2 regions of the Dyella sp. 2YAF14 genome follow, and region 2 is predicted to be linked to the other one. Evidence: predicted binding sites of a transcription regulator. Region 2 holds the regulator's gene; the other holds the start of a gene.
The links. The regulator FliA, encoded in region 2, starts transcription of late flagellar genes. The targets are predictions, from matches to a motif close to TAAAGTTTNNCNNNCNNNGGCCGATAA.

Region 1 (12,380 bases), on a different contig from region 2:
TTGCAGCACACCCGGGGACAACCGCATGACTGATGCTCGACTGGCCGCGCTCGCCGCCCGGCTGCCCAATCTTCGCCTGCTGACCGATCTGGCCGATCTGGAGCACTACGGCCGCGACTGGACGCGCCGCTGGACCCCCGCGCCGCTGGCAATCGCGCTGCCTGGCGACGTGGCCGAGGTGCAGGCCGTGGTGCGCTGGGCCAATGAGCAACAGGTGGCGATCGTACCCTCGGGCGGTCGCACGGGTCTGTCGGGTGGCGCGGTGGCGGCGAACGGCGAGCTGGTGCTCAGCCTGGAGCGCATGAATCGCGTGCTCGACTTCGATGCAGTGGACCGCACGCTCACCGTGCAGGCCGGCATGACGCTGCATGCCGTGCACGAGGCCGCCAGGGAACAGGGGCTGCTCTATCCAGTGGACTTTGCCGCCCGCGGCTCCTGCTCCATCGGCGGCAATATCGCCACCAATGCCGGCGGCATCCGGGTGATCCGCTACGGCAACACGCGCGAGTGGATTGCCGGACTCACCGTGGTGGCTGGCAACGGCGAGCTGTTGCAGCTCAATCGCGGGCTGATCAAGAACTCCAGCGGCTACGACCTGCGCCAGTTGCTGATCGGTTCGGAGGGAACGTTGGGTGTCGTGGTCGAAGCGACCTTGCGTCTCACCGATCCGCCGCCGCCATCGCAGGTCATGTTGCTGGCGCTGCCCAATATGGAAGCGCTGATGGAGGTGTTCGCGCTGTTTCGCTCGCGGCTCACCCTCCAGGCGTTCGAGTTCTTCACCGATGCAGCACTGCGCCATGTGTTGGCGCACGGTGCGCAGCGGGCCATCGATGGCGAGCACCCGTATTACGTGGTGACCGAGTTCGACAACAGCGAAGCAGCACAGGACGCCGCGCTAGCTGCGTTCGAAGTCGGCGTGGATCACGGCTGGATCAGCGACGGCGTGATCGCGCAAAGTGATGCGCAGGCGGCCGCGTTGTGGCGGCTGCGCGAAGGCATCACCGAGAGCCTGGCGCCGCATCGCCCGTACAAGAACGACATCTCGCTGCGGATCAGTGCGCTGCCGGCTTTCCTGCGCGAGATCCAGGCCTTGCTGGGTCGCGAGTATCCGCACTTCGACGTGGTCTGGTTTGGACACATCGGTGACGGCAACCTGCATATCAACGTGCTGCGTCCGGACGATCTGTCGGACAGCGATTTCATCGCCCAGTGCGAGCACGTCACCAAGTTGCTGGCCGAAACGCTGCAGCGGCATGGCGGCAGCATTTCGGCCGAGCACGGCATCGGCCTGGTCAAGCGCGCCTATCTGGGCAGCACCCGTAGCGAAGCGGAAATTGCGCTGATGCGCGGCGTGCGGCAGGTGTTCGACCCCAAGGGGCTGCTCAATCCGGGCAAGCTGTTCGTCTGATGGCGTCCAGCGGCGCCGGCTAAGCCGGACCTAAGTCGGGGCGGGGATGCTGTGCAGACCTCACTGCTGGCAGATCTCCCATGCGTCCTTTGCCCACCCTGCTGTTCTGTGCCCTCGCGGCGGCGTTTGCCGGCCATGCGGCGGCTACCCCGGCGCCCGCGGATTTCCGCGTGCTCGCCCGCCTGCCGCTCGGTGGCGCCGGCGGCTGGGATTACCTCAGTTTCGATGCGCAGCGCCGTCATCTGTTCGTGACGCGCGGCGACCATGTCGATGTGGTGGACGTGGACCAGCACAAGCGTATCGGCACGATTCCCGGCACGAAGGGCGTACACGGCGTGGCGCTGGATCAGTCGGCGCATCGCGGCTATGCCAGCAACGGGCAGGCCGCCTCGGTCACGGTGTTTGACCTCGACACCTTCAATGTCGTGGCGACCATCAGCGGCACGGGCGAGAAGCCCGATGCCATTGCCTACGACCCGGCGTCGAAGCACGTGTTCACGTTCAACGGCAAGGGACATTCTTTCAGCGTGATTGACCCTGCCACCAATACCGTGACGGCCACGGTGGCCTTGCCCGGCAAGCCGGAATTCGCGCAAAGCGACGAGGCCGGATCGATCTACGTGAATATTGAAGACACGGCACAGCTGGTGAAGATCGACACGACCAGCAACACCGTGGCAGCGACGTGGTCGCTGGGCGGTTGCGAAGCGCCGACCGGCCTGGCGATCGACCGCAAGCTGCATCGCCTGTTTTCTGTTTGCGACAATAAGCAGATGGCCGTGACCAATGCCGAGAACGGCCAGGCCGTGGCGCGGGTGCCGATCGGCGAAGGCCCGGATGCGGTGGTCTTCGATGAGGCCACCTCGATGGTGTACAGCTCCAATGGCGAGAGCGGTGATATTACGGCCGTGCGCCAGAAGGACGCCGATCACTACAGCGTGGTCGCATCTATTCCGACTCAGCCCAGCGCCCGCACACTCACGCTCGATCCCAAGCTGCATCGGCTCTACCTCTCGGCGGCCAAGTGGGCGTCGGCACCGAAGGAGGGCGCCCGCCCGGACATCGTGCCGGATAGCTTCACGGTGCTGACGGTCGGCGCGCCCTGAGTCTGTCTCCGGCGCACTGAGAAGTGCGCCGGAGGTCTGGGTGAAAGAGGCGATCAGGGGTGGCGTGATAGCCTTATAGGCCGTCCCCGTTCGCTTCAGGAGCATCGAGCATGTCGCAGGAACTTCGCACCCTGTATCCCGAGATCGAGCCGTATGACACCGGCATGCTCAAGGTGTCGGACCTGCACACGCTGTACTACGAACAGAGCGGCAATCCCAACGGCAAGCCGGTAGTGTTCCTGCATGGCGGCCCGGGCGGCGGCACCAATCCGAAGTGCCGGCGCTTCTTCGATCCGGCGGTGTATCGCATCGTGCTGTTCGATCAGCGCGGCTGCGGCAAGTCCACGCCGCATGCGGAATTGCACGAGAACACCACCTGGAACCTGGTCAACGACATCGAGCGCATCCGCGGGCATCTGGGCATCGATCGCTGGCAGGTGTTCGGCGGCTCCTGGGGTTCGACGCTGGCGCTCGCCTATGCGCAGACGCATCCGGAGCGCGTGACTGAGCTGGTGTTGCGCGGCATCTTCATGCTGCGTCGCTGGGAACTGGAGTGGTTCTACCAGAAGGGTTGCGACGCGCTGTATCCCGATGCCTGGGAAACCTATCTGAAGGCGATCCCCGAGGTGGAGCACGGCGACCTGATGAGCGCCTACTACCGTCGCCTGACCAGCAGCGACCCGATCGAACGCGTGGAAGCCGCGCGTGCATGGTCGGTATGGGAGGGCGCCACCAGTTACCTGTGGCAGGACGAAAGCCATATCCAGTCCAGCGGCGAAGACGAATTCGCCTTGGCCTTTGCCCGCATCGAATGCCACTACTTCGTGCACGGCGGCTTCTTCGAACATGATGACCAGCTGCTGCGCAACGTCGAGCGCATCCGCAAGATTCCTGCCGTGATCGTGCAGGGTCGCTACGACGTGGTGTGCCCGATGCGCAGCGCCTGGGATCTGCATCGTGCGTGGCCGGAAGCGGATCTGCGCATCGTGCAGGATGCCGGTCACTCTGCATTCGAGCCGGGCAATATCTCGGAGCTGATCAACGCGACCGATCGTTTCCGCGGCTGATTGAGCCCCACTGACGTACGCGAACCCCGGTAGCCATCTGCCGGGGTTTTCTTATGTCTGCGACATGGCCAGCCGGGGAAACACGTGCAGGCTGACGTGCGCACGCTTGGCCTGGCGCTTGGCGCGCGCGGCGAGCATGGCGATCGATTGCGCGCGCTGCGGCAGCGGTGGCGCCAGCTCCACTGCTCCCATCACCACCGTCGTAAACGGGAAGAATTGCGGCTCGCCGCGACGATCCTTGCCTTGCAGTCCGCCGTGGAAGATGTCCAGCGCATCGAACAGTTGCGGCGAGCGCGCATTGAACGCATCGATCACCCGCTGGCAGCGCGCCTCCCAGTCGCCGCTCTGGAACAGCACCACGAAATCGTCGCCGCCGATATGGCCGATGAAATCCAGCGCCGGGTCCACGTGCTCGCTGAGCAGCCCTGACAGCAGGCGGATCATCTCGTCGCCGCGCGAATAGCCGTAGTGATCGTTGAACGGTTTGAAGTCGGTGAGATCGACGTGCACCACGGTGAAACACTCGCCGCCATCGATCAGCCGTTCCAGATGTTCGGTGGTGGGGATATTGCCGGGCAGGAAGGTCAGCGGGTTCGCGTGCCGCGCTGCTTCGATACGCAGCTCGCTCACGCGACGCACCAGGGCCTCGCCCGTGCCCAGGCCCAGATAGACGCCCTTGCGCGTCACGATGAAACCGTCGGCGAGATAGCGTTGATCTTCGCCGCGCAGCACGTCGGCCAGACTTTCGAGGCTGCGGTTTTCATCGCATACCAGCGGCGCGCTGTTCATCAGCGCCGTGCATGACTTGCGCGCCAGCAGTTCGCGGGCAAAGGGCTGCGCCATGCGCTCGTTGACCAGGCGGCGATTGATCAGGCCGATCGGATGCCCGTCCTTGACCACCGCCACCGCGTGCAGCTCGGGATGATCGACGAACAGCGCCATCACCTCGTCGTTGGTCTGACGCGGCTGCACGGCGGGCGCCTCGATCAACAGGTGGCTCACTTGCGTGGGACGCTGCGTGACCGGGCCGCGCGGGCGCGGCAGCACTGACACTGCCGCCGTACGCAACACTTGCCGGGATTCGGCGCTGGCTTCGCGGACAATGTGTTCGGCAGGACGGCCAATCAGGAAGCCTTGCGCATAGGGGATACCCAGGTCGCGCAAGACGCGCAGGTCCGCCGGGTCTTCCACGCCTTCGCCGACCAGGTCGGTGCCCAGCGATTCGGCGACCTGGCAAAGCGAGCGCACGATGGCCAGGCGTCCCGCGCTGCGCGACACGCCGTTGATGAGGTATCGGTCGATCTTCACCACGTCGGGGTGGATCTCGTTCCACATCTCGAAGTTGGAATGGCCGTTGCCGAAATCGTCCAGCGCGACGCGGATGCCATGCGCGCGCAGATAGCCCAGCGCATGGGCGAGGCGGGCAGGGCTTTCTACCACATCGCGCTCGGTCACTTCGATGGTGACGCGGGCGGGGTCGAGGCCGCAGGCCGACAGTGCCAGCAGCACGTCGTCCGGGCGCAAGGTGTCGTGCAGGATGGCGTGCGCGCTCAGGTTCACCAGCAGGCGGCCCGCTGCCGCCTGCGCTTCGAACGCACTGCATAGCGTGCGTGCGGCATGCAATTCCAGCTCCGCCAGTCGGCCCTCCATGCGGGCCAGATCCAGCAGATCGAGGATCGACAGTTCGCCCGGCATGAAGGCACAGCGGCTCAGGCCCTCGTGCGCCACCACTTCGAGCGTGTCCACGCGCACCACCGGCTGAAAGACCGGCTGCAGGCTTCCTGCGGCGAGCGCGCGCTCAAGCACGGCTTGTGGCGTGTAGTGGGGGAGGGGTCTGGCTGGCATGCCCTGTTCGATGTCAGGCCGCGGCCCGCGTTGGATGCACCTTGGCAGATGAGAGCCCCGCTTCATGCGGCGACCCGTGGTGGCCTTCCGTTTGGGGAAGGCGGAAAAACGCGACTTGCCGCATCAGCGTGTCGGCATCGGTGGCCAGCGCGCGGCCGGTGTACTTGATGTCTTCGACCAGCTCGGCGTTGGCCTGGGTCATGCCGTCCATTGCCATCACCGCGCGATTGACCTGGCCGATGCCACTGACCTGGGACAGCGTGGCGCCGGAAATCTGCGAGACGCGCGTCGATACATTGGCGATGCTGAGCACGATGCCGTCGAGCGCCTCGCCCGAGCGCGTCACGCGTTCGCGTGCGGTGACGACGGCGTCGCCGCTGCGTTCCACCAGGCGACGGATGTCCTTGCCGGCATCCACGCAACGGCGCGCGAGCTGGCGCACTTCGGTGGCCACCACGGCGAATCCGCGGCCACGCTCGCCTGCCTGCGCCGCTTCGATGGCTGCGTTGAGCGAGAGCAGGTTGGTCTGGAACGCAATGCTGTCGACCAGGTCGACGATCTCCGCGATATCGCGGCTGGCCTTTTCGATGGCGAGCATCGAATCGATGGCTTCGTCTGCCACCTGGCGGCCATGCTCGGCGTGCTCCAGGGCATCGCGTGCCGCGGCCGCTGCGCCATCGGCGTGGCCCGCACCCAGTGCGGCGGTATCCGCCATATGGGTCATCGACGCGCTTGTCTGCTCCAGGCTGGCCGCTTGCGCCTGCGTGCGCGAGCTCAGCGCTTCGTTGTCCAAGGCAAGCCGACGCGCGCGTTCGCCCACCGATTCGGCACCGACGCGTACTTCGGTCAGCACCTGGGTGAGCTGGGTATCCATGGAGGCGAGCGCGCCCAGCAGTTTGCCCAGCTCGTCGTTGGAGCCGACGTCGATCGCCTCGCCCAGCGTGCCGGCGGCGATGCGTTCGGCCACCTGCGTGGCGCGCGTGAGGCGTTGCATGAGCGAGCGCATCAGCGCGCCATCCATCAGGATGGTGACGGCGAGCGCCACGCCCAGCAGCACCAGCAAAAGCACCATGCCGTCGCGATCCGCCGCGCGCTGCATGGCCACCTGCTTGTTGCCCTTGGCAAGCGCGGACTGGAACAGGTTGGCGAAGTCGCTCTGCAGGGGCTCATAGGCCGGCTGCACTTCGGTGGTGAGCTTGAGGCCGCCGATATCGAACTGACCCGCATCGAGCAGGGCGAGGGTCTCGTCGATGATGCGGTCGGCTTCGGCGCGATGGGCGGTGGTGAGCTTGAGCGCCTGCGCCTGTTCCTGCGCCAGTTCGCTGCCCAGCAGCGTCTTCCAGTGGCGCTCGGCATCGATGCGATCGGCGTGGATGCGCGTGTGTGCGTCTTCCACCGCCGAGGGCAACTGGGACATCACGGCATGGACCAGCACCTGCAGTGTGCTGTTGTAGTCGTTCTGCACGCGGCCCACGTCGGCGACCGGGCTGAGCGAACCGTCGACCAGACCCTGGATGCGCGTGTCCGCGCGATGCAACTGCACCATGCCGGCCACGCAGGTGATCGCCAGCAGCGACACGATGGCCAGCAGGCGCAACAGCAGACGCTGGCGCAGCGTCAATCCGGTGGTCGGCTTGGAGAACTTGAACATGGGGAAGTCCGGGGTGAGGGAACTGCAAGAGCTGTCGGCTCACCGCGCGGTAACTTTAGCCAAAAATGCAGGAAAAGCGCTTTATCTTCAACTTGTTATGACTGCCTCGCGGGGTCGAGGCGACGCGGAAATCATGGCACGGGAAGATGTCGTCTCCGTGACTTATGTGCTGCACTTCTCATGCTTGAGTCAAAGAAAAACCCCGCCGATGAGGGCGGGGTTTTGGCGGAACGTGAGATGCCGATGCTCAGCTGGCGGGCAATTGCTTGGTGCCGAAGATCTTGTCGCCCGCATCGCCGAGCCCGGGCAGGATGTAGCCGTGCTCGTTGAGCCGCTCGTCGATGGACGCGGTATAGATCTCCACATCCGGATGCGCCGCTTCGATGCGCTTGAGGCCTTCGGGCGCGGCGACCAGGAACAGTCCCTTGATGCGCTTGCAACCGGCGGCCTTGAGCATGTCCACCGTGGCAATCAGGGTGCCGGCGGTGGCCAGCATGGGATCGACGATCAGCGCGATGCGCTCGTCCATGCGGCCGGTGAGCTTCTCGTAATAGGTGATGGGCTCGAGCGTCTCCTCGTTGCGCTGCAGGCCGACCACACTCACCTTGGCCGCGGGAATCATGTCGAGCACGCCGGGCAGCATGCCCAGGCCGGCGCGCAGGATCGGCACGATGGTGACCTTCTTGCCCTTGATCTGGTGCACGGTGAGCGGACCGGCCCAGCCTTCGATGCGCTGCTCGACGGTTTCCAGATCCTTGGTGGCTTCGTAGGTCAACAGCGAAGCCACTTCCGAGGCCAGCTCGCGAAATTCCTTGGTGCTGATGCCGGCGCGGCGCATCAGGCCGAGCTTGTGCTGGATCAGGGGGTGATGGACTTCGACGATTTTCATGGGCAAACCTGGCGGCAGAGTCGGTGAATTGTCACTCACGCGGCGTGATGAGGGCGAGCGGTTTGTCCAGCCGAAGCTCGCGATCGATACCCGCCTTCGCGACCAGTTCCGCATCGTGGCTGACCAGGATCAGCGAGCCGCGATAGGTCGCCAATGCCTGCTCGAGCAGCTGGCGGCTGTCCAGATCCAGATGGCTGTCCGGCTCGTCGAGCAGCAACAGGTCATAGGGTTCACGCGCGCTGTCGAGTGCCAGCAGGGCGAGCTTCACGCGTTCGCCCCCGCTCAGCGCACCGGCGGCCACGTCGGCACGCTCGCCACGCAGGCCGATGCCCGCGAGATATTCGCGATAGCGCGTCGGTGCATGGCCGGGCGACAGCTCGCGCAGGTTCTCCAGAGCGCTGTGTTGGTCATCCAGCAAGCTGTAGTGCTGGTCGATCAGCAGCAAGCGTTCGCCACGCCGGAGTTGTCCGCCGCGTGGGGGTAAACGCCCGGCGATGGCGGCGAGCAGGCTGGATTTGCCGCTGCCGTTGTCGCCGTGCAGGTAAAGGCGTTCGCCCGGTGCGAGATGCAGATTGATCGGCTGGTCATGTCCGTAGGGCGGTATGAAGTCGTGCAATTGGAACGATGCACGCGTCGCCGCATGCTCACCCAGGTCGAAACGCTGGGCGCGATGCACGTCCACGCGAGCACGGGCCTCGGAGAGTTGTTCGTGTTGCCTGGCTTGTTGCAAACGCTGCGCGGTGAGCAGGCGGGCACCGGTGTCTTCCGAGCGCTGCTTGCGTCGATCCAGCAGGATGGTGGGCATGTTCGCGTTTGCACGTTCGCGCTGGGCTTTCTGTTGTTGCCTGGCGAGACGTTGCCGCTCTTCGTGCTGTTTGCGCTCGAGCATCTTCTGCTCGCGTCGCGCCTGATCCAGTTGCCGCCCGGCCGCCTGTTGGTCGGCATCGCGTCGCGCGGCATAGGCGGCGTAGTCGCCGCCATAGCGACGCAAGCCTTGCGGTGAGAGTTCGTCGATGCTTTCCACGTCGGCCAGCAGTGCGCGGTCGTGGCTGATCAGCAGATAGCCGCCCGCGTGTGCCGTCAGCTTTTCGCGCAACCAATGCCGGCCGCGACGATCCAGGTGATTGCCCGGCTCATCGAGTATCAGGAAATGCTGGTCGTGTTCGAACAACTGCGTGAGCTGCAGGCGCACGCGTTCGCCGCCGCTGAGGCTCTCCCATGGCCGTGCCAGATCGCTCGGTAGCGCGGCCTGTTCCAGCCATCGACTAGCCCGTTCGTACACGGTCCAGTCGTCGGCAAGCGCCTGGAAATCCGCAGGATCAACGCTGCCTGCCTCGATCCGGCGCAGCGCATCGAGTTTGTGCTCCACGCCCAATGCCGCAGCGATGCTGCCGCCGAACGCTGGCCAGCGTTGCGGTAGATAGGCGAGCTCGACGGTGCGCGCGACCTGGCCGTGGGTGGGTTCGATCCGGCCAGCAAGGATCTGACCGAGCAGAGACTTGCCGCTGCCATTGCGTCCGACCAGTGCATGGCGGCCAACGGAAAAGGACGTCTCGAGTTTTTCGAAAACGGGATCGCGACCCGGCAAAGCAAAGCCGAGCTGATGGATAAACATGGCTATGGCTGTCATAGACCCTCCGATAGGGGAGTGGCATACGACAAGGGGTCTGGCGCTTAAGCGCGCTGTGGGATGTCGACCGCCCTGTCACTCGTGGCCAGACGCAACGCACCCAAAGTGGGAGCAATCGGTTGGCAGGCGAGCGGCTTAGAGGCGCATGTCGGCGGTGAATCCCTGGAAGGCTTGAGAGTGCGCAGGATAGCAGCAGAACCTCAAGCGGCAATAAAAAGGGCGCCGATAAAACCGGCGCCCTGGTGGCTTGCTCAAAAATGCGATCAATGGCCCGCGTTGGGCGTACCGCTCAGGCAGGCGCTCATGAACTGCTTGCGCTCGTCGCCCTTGAGCGTCTTGGCATGCGGATCGGCATTGCAGGCCTTCATCTTTTCCTGCTGGGTCATCTTGGCCGGTGCGGCGCTTTCGCCCTTCAGGCAGCTGCTCATGAAGGTCTTGCGCTCGTCGCCGGTCTTGCCCGTGGCCTGCTTGTTGCAGTCGGTCATGCGCTGCTGCTGCGAGTTCTTGGCGGGCGCGCTGCTGCTTGCCGCCTGCGGCGCGGCGAAGGCGGTGGAGGCAGCGAAGGCCAGCGCAACGCTGGCAACCATCAGACTCAAACGCGAAGACATGCGGGTACCCTCCTGGATGACATGACCGGCGAACGCCGGCGTCGCAAGTCTATGCCTGCCGACAGGTCGCGTGGGAGGGCGCGCGTGGTCGCCGAGGCGTCCCGTTCAGCAAGCCGGAGGGGGACAGGAGAATCGGACTTTTCTTAGCCTGGCGGGGCGCCAAAGGAAAGGCCACGCCCGTCGCCGGGCGTGGCCTCCCAGGGATTTGAAGCTACCGATCAGTGACCGTGGTCGTGCCCTTGGTCATCGTCGTCGTGATGGCCATGCCCGTGGTCGTCGTCATCGTGATGACCATGGCCTTGTTCGCCGAACAATCCCGGCACGAACAGATCGACCACGAAACCATCGTGATCGGACACGCCAATCGCCTTGCGCACGTCGGTGGCGCTGGCCGCATCGGCCTCGGTCTGCACCGGCGCATCGAGATCGGCGCGGCCGTACTGCATCTTCAGGAAGCGCAGTCGGGCGACATCGTTCATCAGCGCATGATCGAGCACTTGCACGGTGGGCACCTCGCGGCCCGAGTTGCCGGAGCCTGCCGTGGTATAGCCCTGGATCGGGCCAAATGCCTCGGTGTAGAGGAACGAGTAGCGATCGTTCTGCGGCACCGATTCGACCGCATTCCACAGGGCAGGGCGCACGATGTTCTTGCCCAGCTTCAGCTGGTTTTCGCTGTCCTTGTACTTGCCCGAGGCCAGTCCCACCACGTCCACCCAGCCATCGCTGAACTGGTAGGCGTTGAAGTCGCCCACCACCATCAACGGCAGCCACGGATTGGTGCCCTGCAGGCTTTGCACCTGGCGTGCCAGCGAACTGGCTTGCAGGAAGCGCTTCTGACGGTCGCGCACGGCGCTGTCGTCGTTGTCGTCGACGTTGGTGCGAGCCTTCATGTGCACCGAGATCACCTGGAAGCGAACGCCGCGCGCTTCGGCGGTGAGCAACAGCGGCGGATGGTCGTGCACGAACGCGGTCTGGCCGTTGTCGTTCCAGGTTTCGTCGGCGGCCAGCTGCTGCACGGACACCACGCGGACGCGGTCGCTGCGCACCAGGAAGCCCACGTTGATGCCGCTGGGATCGTGTCCGGGCACCAGGTAGGCCTGGTACTTGGCGCGATAGTCGTCACCCAACTGCGTGGCCAAACCTTGTAGCAGCGGCAGGCTCTTCACTTCCTCCACTGACAACACGTCGGGCAACTGCAGCACGCTGCCGATATAGGCGGACAGGCGCTGCGTCTTCAAGGCCACTTCATCGGCCGTCGGCTCCTTGCTGTCGCCGCTGCAGGTAAAGACGGTGTTGAAGTTGGTGTCGCAGAAGCGCTCGGTGTTGAACGCACCGATGCGCAGTGCGTACGGCGCGGTCAGTGAAACGGAGCGCGGCATTTCCGCGACGTGCTTCAAGCTGATCTTGGTCGGGATGAAGGTGTAGGCACCGAAGTCGTAGGAGATGATGCCTTCGGCTCGGAACGTGGTGCCCGCCACGAACGGCGTGTTGAGCGGCACGGCGCCGAAGTCCGCGGTATTCATCTTGAATACTTCCGGGTTGCCGCTCCAGTTGGCTAGCTGCACACCGTCAGGCACCGGCACGCCATAGCGCACGCCGGGGAGACGCAACGAGCGCTTGCCGTTCGCGGTGATGCTCACTTCCGCATACGGCTCGCCGCTGAAACGCTTGTTGCCCGTGTTGATCATGCCGTTCTCGATCACCACGCGCATGCCCACGAAGCACTGGAAGTTGGTTGCGCCGCACGACAGCTTGGTCGGATCGGACGACGGGATCGCATCGCCAAACACCACCGCCTTCGGCAGGCGCGCGCCATGCGAGCTCACCGTCACCACGGGGCTGGTGAGTTCGGGCAACTGATAGTAGTTGGCGACCCTGGCGTCCACGTTCACCACATCGCCCACCGCCACCGTCGGCGTGCTGGAGGTGAACACATAGATGCCGTTGGACGTGAGCGCATCGGCATCGGCGCGTGCGTCGGGCGTCTGCATGGTGAAGCCCGCCGGGCCCACCGCGGTGACGATGTTGCCCGTGGTCTTAACCGGCTTGCCGAGCAGCGGCGAGATCTGATCGCGCCCCTGGATCTGCCAGATCTCGGCAGCAACCGGGATGTCGTAGAGGATCGCGCCGATCGCCGTATCGCGCGACAGCGGAAGATTGCCGCTGGGCTGGCTCA
Region 2 (12,380 bases):
AGATCGACATCGCCCGCCTGCATCGCAAACAGGCGCGCCGCGTGGCGGCGTTTCTGGCCCACGTGGTGGGACATGCCCATTCGCGCCAGATGGATGCGGCGACGCGCAAGTCGTGGTGCCAGGAACTGCAACGCAATCATTCGCGCACCCTCGATGCACCGTCGTGGCTATGGCAGGCCGTGACCGGCCTGCTGTCGATGCATGAGCGCGATTATCTGGACCACTGCCGCCGTTACGTGGGCGGCCAGGCCTGAATCGTTCGCACAGAACAGTCAGAGCGTGACCGTGGCCGACAACATCGCCGGGTTGCCCTGCAGTCGATTGGTGACATCGAATTCGTGCAGCCAGCGCAGCGAGAATTCGACCTGGCCGCCCTGCCACTTCTTGAGGTAGTTGACCATCGGACCGACCGCCAGTGCGTGTCCCTTGAAGCCGCCAAGGAGATCGGCCGTCGGTCCCGTGTCGTTTTCCAGCTGATAAATCCAGCCGCCGACGGCGCCGATGCCCCAACCCGTCGGAAAGCGCTTTACCAGCAGCGTATCGAGGCGATACACCGACCCGTTCTGGTAATTGGTCGCCTTGTCCTTGGTGTAGAAATCCACCGCCGTGGTGGCGCTCCATTCCAGCGAGCCCTGGTCGAACAACCCGGTATAGCCAATGGTGGGCGAGAAAGTCCAGGTGTTGAGGCTGGCATTGGCCAGGCGGCCATCCTTGTAGTCGCCGGTGGGCGCATAGAAGTACAGCGAGAACGACATGTGCTGCGTCTGGCTGAAATGATGGCTGGCGATGACCGGCGCGAAGAACAAGTCGTACGGCCCCAGCACGTGGGACGACTTGCTCGCGCTGAAGCCGCCGAGCCGTGCGTTGACGTTGGCGTCGACGTAGGCAAACGGCATGGTCATCATCGAGGCGAAATTCCACGACGAAGGCGCCGTCTTCCAGATGTACAGGCCGGTGATCGTGGCCAGCTGGAATTCCGCCTTGAGGCCAAGCGCTGAGCCGCCGCCGGCGATAGGCACCTGCTTGGATGCGCTGATCGATCCGTCGTAATACGCGTAGCCGTATTGCCAGGTCAGCCCGGGGGCCGGGGGAATCAGGCCCGAATACGACGTTGCCTGCATACCCGTGATGGAGCGCCCGACGCCGGTTTCCGTGGCATGCAGTGGCAGGGCCAATAGCGCAGCCAACAGGGCGCAATACAGCGCGATTCGTTTCATGACAGCTCCGGGCGTGGCGCGACGGCATGCGCGTTTCGTGCGGCAGCAGCACTGCCCGCACGGCCTCAGCCTCTACGGATCAAAGGAGCCGGACAAGCGAAAATCCACCTACTGGATCTACGTAGAAATACGCAGAACGGCACCCGGGCCGCGTGTCAAAAAAGCTGCGTCGCGGCGGGTCCATTGTGCGGCGTCAGCGCCGTTTCAGATCGCAGCACTGCGCTGCTCGCGCTCCACGCCACCTTCCGGAAAGCGCGCAATCGCCTGCTGCGCCGCCTGTTCCAGCGACGTGACGACTTCGTTGAGCTCGGCATTGACCGGCGGCTCCACTTCCGTCGCCGCCAGGGGCTCGGGAAAGAACACACCGACCAGGCAGGCATCCGGAATCCCGCGGTGAGTCAACGCAACCGCCTCATCGAAGCTCTCGCGCTCCTTGGTCGGGTGGGTGCTGACGATGTAGACCATCGACACGGCATTGGGGGTGGCTTCCGGATGCGGCTCGGCGTCGAAGGCCGCGAAATCCTCGACGGAAAGATGGCGCGCATCGATATTCAGGTCGCGCAGGATGCGGGTGAGCAGTTCAGTGGCAAAGTCGCTGGCCACCGAACCCAGGCCCAGGCAAAGCACCACCGAGCGCGGCGCTACGGCGAGCGGCCCCTGCCAGCGGCCGAACGCATCTTCGCGATGCTGGCGCAGGCTGCGGCCGATGCTCACGCTCTCGAGCACCGAGCTGCGGCGGCGCCAGCGCGCCCATTTGCTTTCATGGCTGTCGAGCGTCTCCACCACGGTCACGATGGCGCGCTTGACCGCGGTCTGCTGTTCGGTGCTGATCGCGCCAGCCGCAAGGTCGATGCGCGCCAGCTGCAACGCGGGCAGCAGCACCGCGTCGCAATATGCGGCGAAGCTTTTGCGTTTCAGGAATTCGCGCGCCTCGCTCAAGATCTCGCTCGCATCGCCCGACAAGGCGCGCTGATACACGCGTTGCGGCATGGTCAGCGCCGGCGTGTCCCCGAGCAGGATATTGAGCAGGTTCAACGCCTGCACGTGACGGCCCGCCACCACCAGGCAAAGCGTCAGCGGCGTGGACATCAGCAGGCCCACCGGACCCCACAACCAGCTCCAGAAAATCGCGGCCACTACGACGGCGAGTGGCGACAGGCCCGTGGTGTGCCCGTACAGAAACGGCTCGATCAGCTGCGACACGATGATCTCGACCACCAGGTACAACATCACTGTCATCAGCAGCAGCGACCAGCCCGGCGCCACGGCGGCCGCGAACAAGCTCACCACGGCAGCCACCAGCCACACACCGATGTAAGGCACGAAGCGCATCACCGCCGTGAGCAGGCCCCACAGCAGGGCGCTGGGCACGCCGATGACGGCCAGGCCCAGCCAGATCGCCACGCCTACGCCAAAGTTGACCGAGAAAGTGGAGATGAAAAAGCGCGAGAGCCGCTCGCCTGCATCGTTGATCGCGGCCGTGGTGGCGCGCAGGTCCGCACCGCCGGCGAGACGGATGAAGCGGTCGCGCAGGGCTTCGTGTTCCAGCAGCACAAAAATCAGGACCACCAGCACGATGCCCGCCGTTTCCACCGGGACCCACGCGGTGGACAGCACCCGGGTGATCACCGACACCGGCGCACTAGGCAGCTTGGTCGCGGTTGATGCCGGCTTGGGCACGGCAGGCGCGTTGGTCAGATAAGGGGGCGCGGCCGCACCCGTGACAGGTGCCGACCCTTGGCCGGATTCGTCGATCACCTTGCCCAGTTCGCCACTGAGGAGATCCAGGCGTCCCACCGTTTGTTCGCGCAGCGACTGCACCTTGGTGTGAATGGTCGCCTCGTATTGCGGCAGGCTGCGCGCCACATGCACCACCTGCGTGCCCATCATCGCCGTCGTGCCGGTGACGATGACCACCAGCGCCAGCACCGCAATCATCACCGACATGCCGTGGCCCAGGCCGATGCGGCGATACAAGCGCACCCATGGCGCCATCAGCAGGCTGAGAAAGAGCGCCAGGATGATCGGCACCAGCACCTCACGCCCGAAGTACAGCAACGCCAGCACCGATGCCGCGGCGATGATGACCACGGCGCGCTGGCTCGCCGTCACGGCGGGCAAAGTGGGGTCTTGCGACGACATGGGCATCTCCTCTACACCGCGGCGTGTCCGGGACGACGACGTCGTCCCGGATAGCGCAAGGATAGCCTTGCCCGATGTCGGTTGGGTCAGGCCGCTTCTTGTTCCAGCGGCAAGCGGCACAGGCGGCGCACATCCAGCAAGGCTACGAAGCCGCCCTGTGATGGCAATACGCCGTGCACGGGATCGTCTTCACGCGCCATGGCGCCCGGCAGCGGCGGTGCGATATCGGCGGCTGCGGCGTCCAGCAGGTCGCCAACCGCGTCCACGCGAATGCCGACCAGATGCGGACCGTGCGAGAGCATCACCTGACGCACCTGGAATGGGTCGACACGCATTTCGTCGGGCAGCCCCAGGCGCCGGCGTCCATCGAGCACGGGCACAATGCGGCCGCGCAGGTGACGGATGCCCAGCACGTCGTGCGCCGAACCCGGCACCGGGGTCAGCTCGCCATCGCGCAACACTTCGCTCACCTGCGTCAGCGGCGCGGCATACAACTGCCCGCCGATGCGGAAGGACAGCCAGTGCTGGGCGTTCTGTACATGTTTCATGGCGATGGCTCCCCGACGGTGGAATGGGTGTTGGGTACTACCGGCTTGCAAATCACGGGCCATGCTCCGGCGCGGCCACGTGGGCCGATCCCACGGTGATCGCGCCCGCCGCGACGTTGGGCAGACTGGCGCGTGGCGTCACTTCCGGACCGGAGTCGACGTCCTCCGGCACGCTGCGCTGGGGCTTGGCGAGGATTACCTGGTTCACCGGAACTTCGTCGATCAACCGTGGCGCCACCACTTCCACCGTGGGCACGGCTGTGGCGGGCTTGGTGTTGGCGACCACGGCGGCGCTGGCCGGGGACGCGACAGAGGCTGCGGGAGCCGGGGCGCCCTGCCTGTCGGCGGTGAGCTGGCCTGCGCCTGGTGCATTGTTTTCCAATCGCTTGGGCTCGCCTTCTTCGCTGAGCACCACGATCAGCACGCGGCGATTGCGATTGCGACCGTCTTCCGTCGCGTTGTCGGCATTGGGGTGGTATTCGCCCCAGCCCATGATGCCCAGGCGGGTCGGATCCACGCCCTGCTCCGTGAACAGGCGCGCCACGCTCGCCGCGCGGGCGGCGGACAGCTCCCAGTTGGACGGATACATCGCGGTGTTGATCGGCCTGTCGTCGGTATAGCCCTCGATGCGCACCGTATTGGGGAATGGCTTGAGGATCGAGGCCATGCTGTTGAGCACTTCGTTGGCTTCCGGCGACAGTTTCGCCACGCCGCTGGGGAACAGGATGTCGGTACGCAGCTCCACTTCCAGCCACGAGGTGGTCTTGCGCACGATCACCATCTGCTTGTCGATCAAGGGCTGCAGCGCGCGCACCACCTGGTCGCGGATCACTTCGAGATTGCGCTTCTCCTCCACCGGCGAGGCGGCACGGGTATCCACGGCGCGCACCATCTGCGGACGTCCCGGAATGGGCACGCTTACCGGGATGGTCGCCGCGCCCGGCTGGCTCCCCGGCGAGGCAATCGCCGGATCGACATTGTGCGGCTGCGCACGCGTCTGCGGCATCGGCGCGATCACGTGGCTGGAGCCATTGAACGCCTCGATGATGGAGTTGGACATCACGCGGTACTTGCCTTCGTTCACCACCGAGACCGCGTACATCACCACGAAGAAGGCGAGCAGCAGCGTCATCAGGTCGGCGTAGGGAATGGCCCAGGCCTCGTGATTGACGTGGTCTTCGTGGTGTTTCTTCTTCCTGGCCACAACGCTGCGCCTCCGTTACGCCAGGTAACCCTGGAGCTTCGCTTCGATCTGGCGAGGGTTGGCGCCCTCGGCGATGGAGACGAGGCCTTCGATGAGGATTTCGCGCATCTGCGTCTGCTTGTGGATCAGCGCCTTCAGGCGCGCCGACATCGGCAGCATCCACAAGTTGGCCAGCGCCACGCCGTAGATCGTCGCCACGAACGCGGCGGCAATGCCGTGGCCCAGCTTGCTCGGATCGGCCAGATTCTGCATCACCGCCATCAGGCCCATCACCGCGCCGATGATGCCCATGGTCGGCGAGAAGATGCCTGCCTGCTCGAACACTTTCGCGCCGGCCAGATCATGGTGTTCGCGCGCGCCCACTTCGACTTCGAGCACGCCGCGGATGGCCTCGGGCTCGCTGCCGTCGACCAGCAGCTGCAGGCCTTTGCGCACGAAGGTGTCGTTTTCCGCGTCGATCTGCGGCTCCAGGCCCAGCAGGCCCTGGCGACGCGAAATTTCGCTCCAGCCCACGATGCGGCTGATCAGATCCGATGGCTGGTGCTGCGGCGGCTTGTACACCAGCGGGAACATCGACATCGCGTGCTTGAGCACCTTGCCGGAGTTCTGCACGAGCAGTGCCGCGATGGTGCCCATGAACACGATCACGAACGCCGCCGGATTCCACAGCGCTTCCACGCTGGAACCCTTGAGGATGGTGCCGACGATCACGACCACGAAGGCCAGGATCGTCCCGATGAGACTTACCAGATCCATGTCAGGTATTCACTCGGAGGGATGGGAGGAGTTGACCGTCGCTGCCGGACAAGCCGGCAAGATCCATCACCAGCGCAAGACGGCCGTCGCCGGTAACGGTGGCGCCCGCCACGGCGGGCACGCCTTCGAACAGGGGGCCGAGCGGTTTCACCATCACGTCTTCGCGGCCAAGCACTTCATGCACCAGGCAGCCCAGGCGCATATGGCCGATGTGCAGCACCACTACGTGGCGACCCGGCGCAGCGTCCACACCGATCCAGCCGCCAAGGTTGGCCAGCGCGAGCGCGCGGCCGCGATGCGAAGCCACCGCACGCCCGTCCAGTTGCTGTTGCTGCCCCGAGGCCAGTTCGAACACTTCATCGACATTGCTCAGCGGCAGCGCAAGCAGACGCGAGCCCACGCGCACCATCAGTACGCGCTGGATCGCCAGCGTCAGCGGCACGGCCAGCTCCAGCGTGCTGCCTTTGCCCAGCTGCGAGCGCACCGACAAGGTGCCGCCCAGCTCCACCACGCGCGTCTTCACCACGTCCATGCCCACGCCGCGACCGGAGATGTCGGAGACGGTGGCGGCCGTGCTGAAGCCAGGGCGGAAAATAATTTCGTAGCATTCGTTCTCGGTGAGGCGCGAAGCCTGCGCCTCATCCATCACCCCCTTCTCCACCGCCTTGCGGCGCAGGATCTCGGGATTCATGCCGCGCCCGTCGTCGGACACGGTGATCACGATGCGCTCACCGCGCTGGCTCGCGCCCAGCGTGACCTTGCCCTTGCGCGGCTTGCCGGCGCGTTCGCGTTCGTCCGGCATTTCCACGCCGTGATCGAGCGCGTTGCGGATCAGGTGCACCATCGGATCGGCGAGCGCTTCGACCAGGCTGCGATCGAGATCGGTGCCCTCGCCTTCCTGGATCAGTTCCACTTCCTTGCCGAGCTGGCGCGAAAGATCGCGCACGATGCGCGGAAAGCGCTGGAACAAGCGGCCCACCGGCTGCATGCGCATGCCGAGCACGGCGTTCTGCAAGGCATCGGCCACGCGATCGAGTTCGGTGGCGGCCAGCTCGAGCGTTTCATCGCCGGTCTTGGCCGCCAGGCTCAGCAGTCGGTTGCGCACCAGCACCAGCTCACCGGCGCGGTGCACCAGGGCGTCGAGGCGGGCGGTGTCCACGCGCACGGTGTTTTCGGGCGCCGGCGCCGCCTGCTTAGCCGGTGCGGCGGCGGGAGCAGGTGCGGGGGCAGGAGCGGATGCCGGCGCGCTCGCGCCCGGTAGTCCGCCCTTGCCGTGAAGATTGTCGAGCAGCGATTCGAACTCGTCGTCCGAGATCGTGCCTGCGGTTGACGATGCGACGGCCGCGTTCGTCGTCGCGCCAGGCTGGCCGCCCTTGCCATGCAGGTTGTCCAGCAAGGCTTCGAATTCGTCGTCGGAAATGCTGCCCGATTCGGCCACCGCCGCGGGCGCACCCGGTGCGCCGCTGTTCCCGTAGAGGCTGTCGAGCAGGGCCTCGAATTCGGAATCGTCGATCGTGCCGTCGCTCGGCGGCGGCGCTACCGGCGCGGCCACCGGCTTGGGCGCCGGTGCAGCGGCCTTGCCCGGCGTCAGGCGTTGCAGCAGGCCAGCGGGCGGCATCGCCATCGCCGTGCCGCCGGCCAGCGCCGCCATCATGTCGTTGAGCAGATCCAACGCTTCCAGCAGCGCATCCATGCGGCTGGCATCGAGCAGCAACTGCCCGTTGCGCGCCACGTTGAGCAGATCCTCGGCGTGATGGCACAGCTGCACCATCGGCTCGATCGCAAGAAAGCCCGCGCCGCCCTTCACCGTGTGGAACGCGCGGAACACCGCGTTCAACAGTTCGGCGTCGCGCGGCGAGGCCTCCAGCCCGATCAGCTGATCGCCCAGGCGCTGCACCAGTTCCCCGGCTTCCACCAGGAAATCGTCGCGCAACTCGTTGTCGAACGAGGGATCCATCGATCAGAAACCGAATTCGCTCAACAGACGATCCGCCTCATCCTGGCTGGTGACTTTGACCGGGCCGGCGGCGGCTTCGCCCGACGCCAGCGCGCCGGTGAGGCTCACCAGTTCCAGCAGCGAGTTCTCCACGCTGCCGATGAAATTCACCACCTTCTTGATGCGCTGACCCGAAAGGTCCTGCCACGACTGCGCGACCACGAAATCGGCGAGGCCATCGCGGCAAGCATGGGCGAACGCCTGCGACTGCGTCGCCAGCACATGCGCAACTTCGCCTTCAGTGGTGCCATCGATCACGGCACCGGCGTTCTCGGCCAGCGCGTCGGCCTGCGGACGCATGCGCTCGACGAAATCGAGCGAGCGATGCGCGGCCTGCGAGCTCATTTCCAGCACGTCTTCCAGGTGCTTGCGTGCATCGGCGACGCTGCCCGGCACGCCTTCCTGGGCGAGGTCGCCGCCGAGGCGGCGCACCGCATCGTGCAGATCGCGCGCAAGCAGGCCGAGTGCGCGGAACACGCGCTGTTCGCGCTCGCGCACCAGCGCGTCGAGGGCCTTTTCAAAGGCAGCACCATCAGCGCTGTTGAGCAGGTCATGCAGTTCAGGCGGCATCGCTTCGCCGGCCATCAGGGAAACTTGTGCGTTCATGCGGTGGCTCCGCTGGCGGCCAGACGTTCGAAGATCTTGCTCAGCTTTTCCTGCAGGGTCGCGGCGGTGAACGGCTTGACGATGTAGCCGTTCACGCCGGCCTGGGCGGCGGCAATGATCTGGTCGCGGTTGTTCTCGGCGGTCACCATGAGTACCGGCATGCCCTTCAGCGAGGGCTCGGCGCGGATCGCGCGCAACAGGTCGATGCCCGTCATGTTGGGCATGTTCCAGTCGGTCACGACCATGTCGAAGGCGTTGTTGCGCAACATGGTCAGGGCGTTCTCGCCATCGTCGGCCTCCTGGATCAGGCCGTTGCTGAAACCCAGCTCGACCAGCAGGTTGCGAACGATGCGCCGCATGGTGGAGAAGTCGTCCACCACGAGGATCTTCATATTCTTGTCCAAACGCTTTCTCCGCTGCGCGTAGATATGACTTGTGTTGAACAGGGACGAGGGACGAATTGCGCGGACGCAACGACCGAACGTCGGTTCGACCCTGATCGGCGCAGCGACCGTCCGGGCTCGCGCCCTTGTTACTCGCCCCTCGCCCCTTTACGTTTTCCAGCCTTCCTCTCCTGCCCCTCATGCCAACCGCTCATCCGCGCTCGCAAGCGCACGATGGCCTGGCCGTGGATCTGGCACACGCGCGATTCAGTCACGCCGAGCACCGCACCAATCTCCTTGAGGTTCAGTTCTTCCTCGTAGTACAGGGACATCACCAGCTGCTCGCGTTCGGGCAGGCCGCCGATGGCTTCCACCAGGGCCTCGCGCATGCCTTCGTGCTCGACACTGTCCGCCGGGCTCAGGCTGTCGCCGTCGGCCACGTCGAACGCTGCGCCACCATCCGCATCGTCCGGTGCGGAAAGGCTGAGCAGGCGTGCACTCGCCGCGTCGGCCAGCACCTGGTGATATTCCTCGGCGCCCATGCCCAGTCGCCGCATCACTTCGGCGTCATCGGCATCAGAACCGGTTTCGATTTCAATCTGACGAACAACCTCCGCCATTTCGCGCACTTTTCGATGCACCGACCGTGGGGTCCAGTCGGTGCGCCGCAATTCGTCGAGCATCGCGCCACGGATGCGGATACCCGCAAACGTCTCGAAGCTCGCATTCTTGCCGGTGGTGAAATTGCGCGCGGCCTCCAGCAAACCGATCATGCCGGCCTGAATCAGGTCGCTCACGTCCACGCTGGGCGGCAATCGACCCATCAGGTGATAGGCGATCCTTCGCACCAAGGGAGCGTGCTGGCGAACCAGTTCGTCGGCACTCTGCCGCGTCAGCTGCAGATATTCGGAAGCCACACTCATGTCACCACCCCGTTGCTACTGCGGCCTGCCTGCTGAAAAAGGCGATGCGATCCAGGCCCAGTCGCTCGGGTTCACCCCATGTATCGACCGCACCCGCCAATTGCTTGAATGCCAATCCCGACCGGCTCGACGGCCACAGGTCCACCACCGCGCTCTGGCGACGGATGGCCTGCTTGAGTCGTTCGTCATGCGGGACATGGCCCATGAATTCCAGCGCCACATCGAGGAAGCGATCGCAAACTCGTGCGAGTTTCTGATGCAGCTGCCTGGCTTCGCCCAGGTTGCGCACCATGTTCGCCACCATGCGGAAGCGGCGCACGCCAAAATCGCGGCTGAGTACCTTGAGCAAGGCATACGCATCGGTGAGCGAAGCTGGTTCGTCGCACACCACCACCACCACGTCATCGGCAGCGGCGGCGAACATCGCCACGTTGTCGGAAAGTCCTGCGGCGGTATCCACCACCAGGTAGTCCGGCGGTGTCACCAGATCGTCAAACGCGCGGATCACCGCCGCGTGCTCGCCCGCCCCCAGCTGCGCCAGTCGACGCGTGCCCGAACCGGCCGGTACCACCTTGAGGCCGTGCGGCGCGGTCATCAGCAGATCCTCGATCGAGCAGACGCCGTCGAGCAGGTGGCCGATATGACGCGTGGGCGTGAGGCCGAGCAGCACGTCGATATTGGCCAGGCTCATGTCCGCATCGAGCAGGATCACCTGGTGACCCTGCACGGCGAGCGCCATGCCCAGGTTCACCGATACCGTGGTCTTGCCCACGCCGCCCTTGCCGCCGGCCACCGCGATGGCGCGGCAACGCTTGCGCGGCGCAGAGCCGCTCAATCCATACGCCTGGTCCTGGACCGGCGCCTGTCGGCTATGTCGTTCGGTCAGCGCACGCAGCATGCTTTCCAACCCCATCGCCTGGTTCATTGCAAAGACACCGCTCATGCACTTGCCACCGCTAGTCCGAAGCGATCCGCCATCACCACGTCATCGGCCGGCGCCGTGCCCTTGAGCACTTGCGCGGCACGGCACACCAGCACCCGCGCATCGGCTGTGGCGATGTCTTCGGGCACGCGCTGTCCATCGGTGACGTAGTCGAGCGCGAGTCGGTGACGGATCAGCACCGACAGCGCGCCGCCGAGGCTGGGAGCCTCGTCGAGTTTGGTGAGAATGCAGGCGTGCGGCTTGACCGGCAGGTAGGCGCGCACCGCTTCGTCCAGCGACGAGGCATGTGCATTCGCCGCCATCACCAGGCAGGCGCGCAGATCGCCGCCGTTGCCCAGCACTTCCAGCTGTTCGGCCAGGCGCGGATCGCCGCCGGCCAGGCCGGCGGTATCCACCAGCACGGTGTGGTGGCCGCGCAGCAATTCCAGTACATGGCGCAGGCTGTCGGCGTCGTAGGCGGGATACACGCGCACGCCGAGCAGGCGGCCGTAATGTTCCAGCTGCGCCGCGGCGCCAATGCGGTAGTGATCGGTGCTGACCAGCGCGACCTGCGATGCGCCGTTGCGCATCACCGCACGCGCGGCGAGTTTCGCGATGGTGGTGGTCTTGCCCACGCCGGTGGGACCGACCAGCGCAGTCACGCCACGACGCTCCGAATGGTCGCGCGGGCTGATCGACAGGCTGCGGCTGAGCACGCCCAGCGGCAGATAGCGCGCCTGCTCGGCGTTGATCTCGACCGGCAACTCGCCGACCAGCTGACGGGCCACATCCGGTTCGATGCCGAGCCGCGTCATTTCGCGCAGCACGCGGGCGCGCATCGGCTGACGGCGTTCCAGGTCGTTCCAGATCAGGCTGGACAGCTGCGTTTCCAGCAGGTCGCGCAGGCTGCCCAGTTCGGCGCGTACGCGTGCGGTGTCCTGCATGGCGCGTTCGAGCAAGGGGTGAATCGAGGCGGTGACCTCGCCAGCCACATTGGCCTGCGCAGATTCCACCGATGCGGATTTTTCTTCCAGCGCCTTGGCCTGCGATGCGGCCGGCTTGCGGGCCCCCAGCGTTTCGATCGTCGGCTCCATGCGCGGCGAGGCGGTGGCGCGACGCGAGAGCGACACGGTCACGCCATCGTCCTCGTGACGGTTCGCCGTCGGCAGCGGCGGCGGCATGACGTCGGCACGGCGTGCAACGGAGGCTTCCACATCGCGGTGCGACGCGGCGGCAGCCGGTGCGCGGTTTTCCACTTCCAGCGGCGCACCGTGGCGCGCGGCTTCGCGCACCAGGGCTTCGTCGAAATCCACGGCAGCGATGATCTCGATGCCGTCGTCCATCCGGCGCGTGGACAGGATCACCGCATCCGGTCCCTGGTCTTCGCGCACTTCACGCATGGCCTGGCGCATATCCGGGGCCACGAAACGCTTGATCTTCATGCCTTGCTGCTCCGCGAAACAGGGACGAGGGACGAGCGGCGAACCTGCGCGGCCGTGCCTCGTGGCACGTACTGCCCATTCGCCAACGACTCGATGTTTGCGCCCTCGCTACTCATCCCTATTCCCTCTCTCGTCTGCTTGATTCAGCGACCCAATGCCTGCACCAAACGCACTCGGCGGTTGTCCGGCACCTCGTTGTAAGCCAGTACGTGCAGGTTCTGTGCCACATGGCGAGTGAAGC

Region 1: a site for FliA is predicted at 7,109-7,135, ahead of AB4Y82_RS03475 (methyl-accepting chemotaxis protein). Genes of this name have one in related genera too.

What each region holds. Positions count from the first base shown of each region.
Region 1 is NZ_JBFRFH010000001.1:727,997-740,376, reverse strand. Features, by position in the region: gene AB4Y82_RS03495 (FAD-binding oxidoreductase) at 26-1,408, shown strand; gene AB4Y82_RS03490 (YncE family protein) at 1,489-2,514, shown strand; gene pip (prolyl aminopeptidase) at 2,625-3,581, shown strand; gene AB4Y82_RS03480 (EAL domain-containing protein) at 3,633-5,426, opposite strand; gene AB4Y82_RS03475 (methyl-accepting chemotaxis protein) at 5,440-7,077, opposite strand; gene upp (uracil phosphoribosyltransferase) at 7,325-7,966, opposite strand; gene AB4Y82_RS03465 (ATP-binding cassette domain-containing protein) at 7,998-9,596, opposite strand; gene AB4Y82_RS03460 (PsiF family protein) at 9,860-10,204, opposite strand; gene AB4Y82_RS03455 (lamin tail domain-containing protein) at 10,423-12,380, opposite strand, start outside.
Region 2 is NZ_JBFRFH010000005.1:43,856-56,235, forward strand. Features, by position in the region: gene AB4Y82_RS10055 (DUF2252 family protein) at 1-254, shown strand, start outside; gene AB4Y82_RS10060 (SphA family protein) at 273-1,217, opposite strand; gene AB4Y82_RS10065 (AI-2E family transporter) at 1,422-3,359, opposite strand; gene AB4Y82_RS10070 (chemotaxis protein CheW) at 3,446-3,907, opposite strand; gene motD (flagellar motor protein MotD) at 3,960-5,111, opposite strand; gene AB4Y82_RS10080 (flagellar motor protein) at 5,127-5,867, opposite strand; gene AB4Y82_RS10085 (chemotaxis protein CheA) at 5,869-7,824, opposite strand; gene AB4Y82_RS10090 (protein phosphatase CheZ) at 7,828-8,469, opposite strand; gene cheY (chemotaxis response regulator CheY) at 8,466-8,873, opposite strand; gene AB4Y82_RS10100 (RNA polymerase sigma factor FliA) at 9,002-9,775, opposite strand; gene AB4Y82_RS10105 (nucleotide-binding protein) at 9,777-10,718, opposite strand; gene flhF (flagellar biosynthesis protein FlhF) at 10,715-12,139, opposite strand; gene flhA (flagellar biosynthesis protein FlhA) at 12,283-12,380, opposite strand, start outside.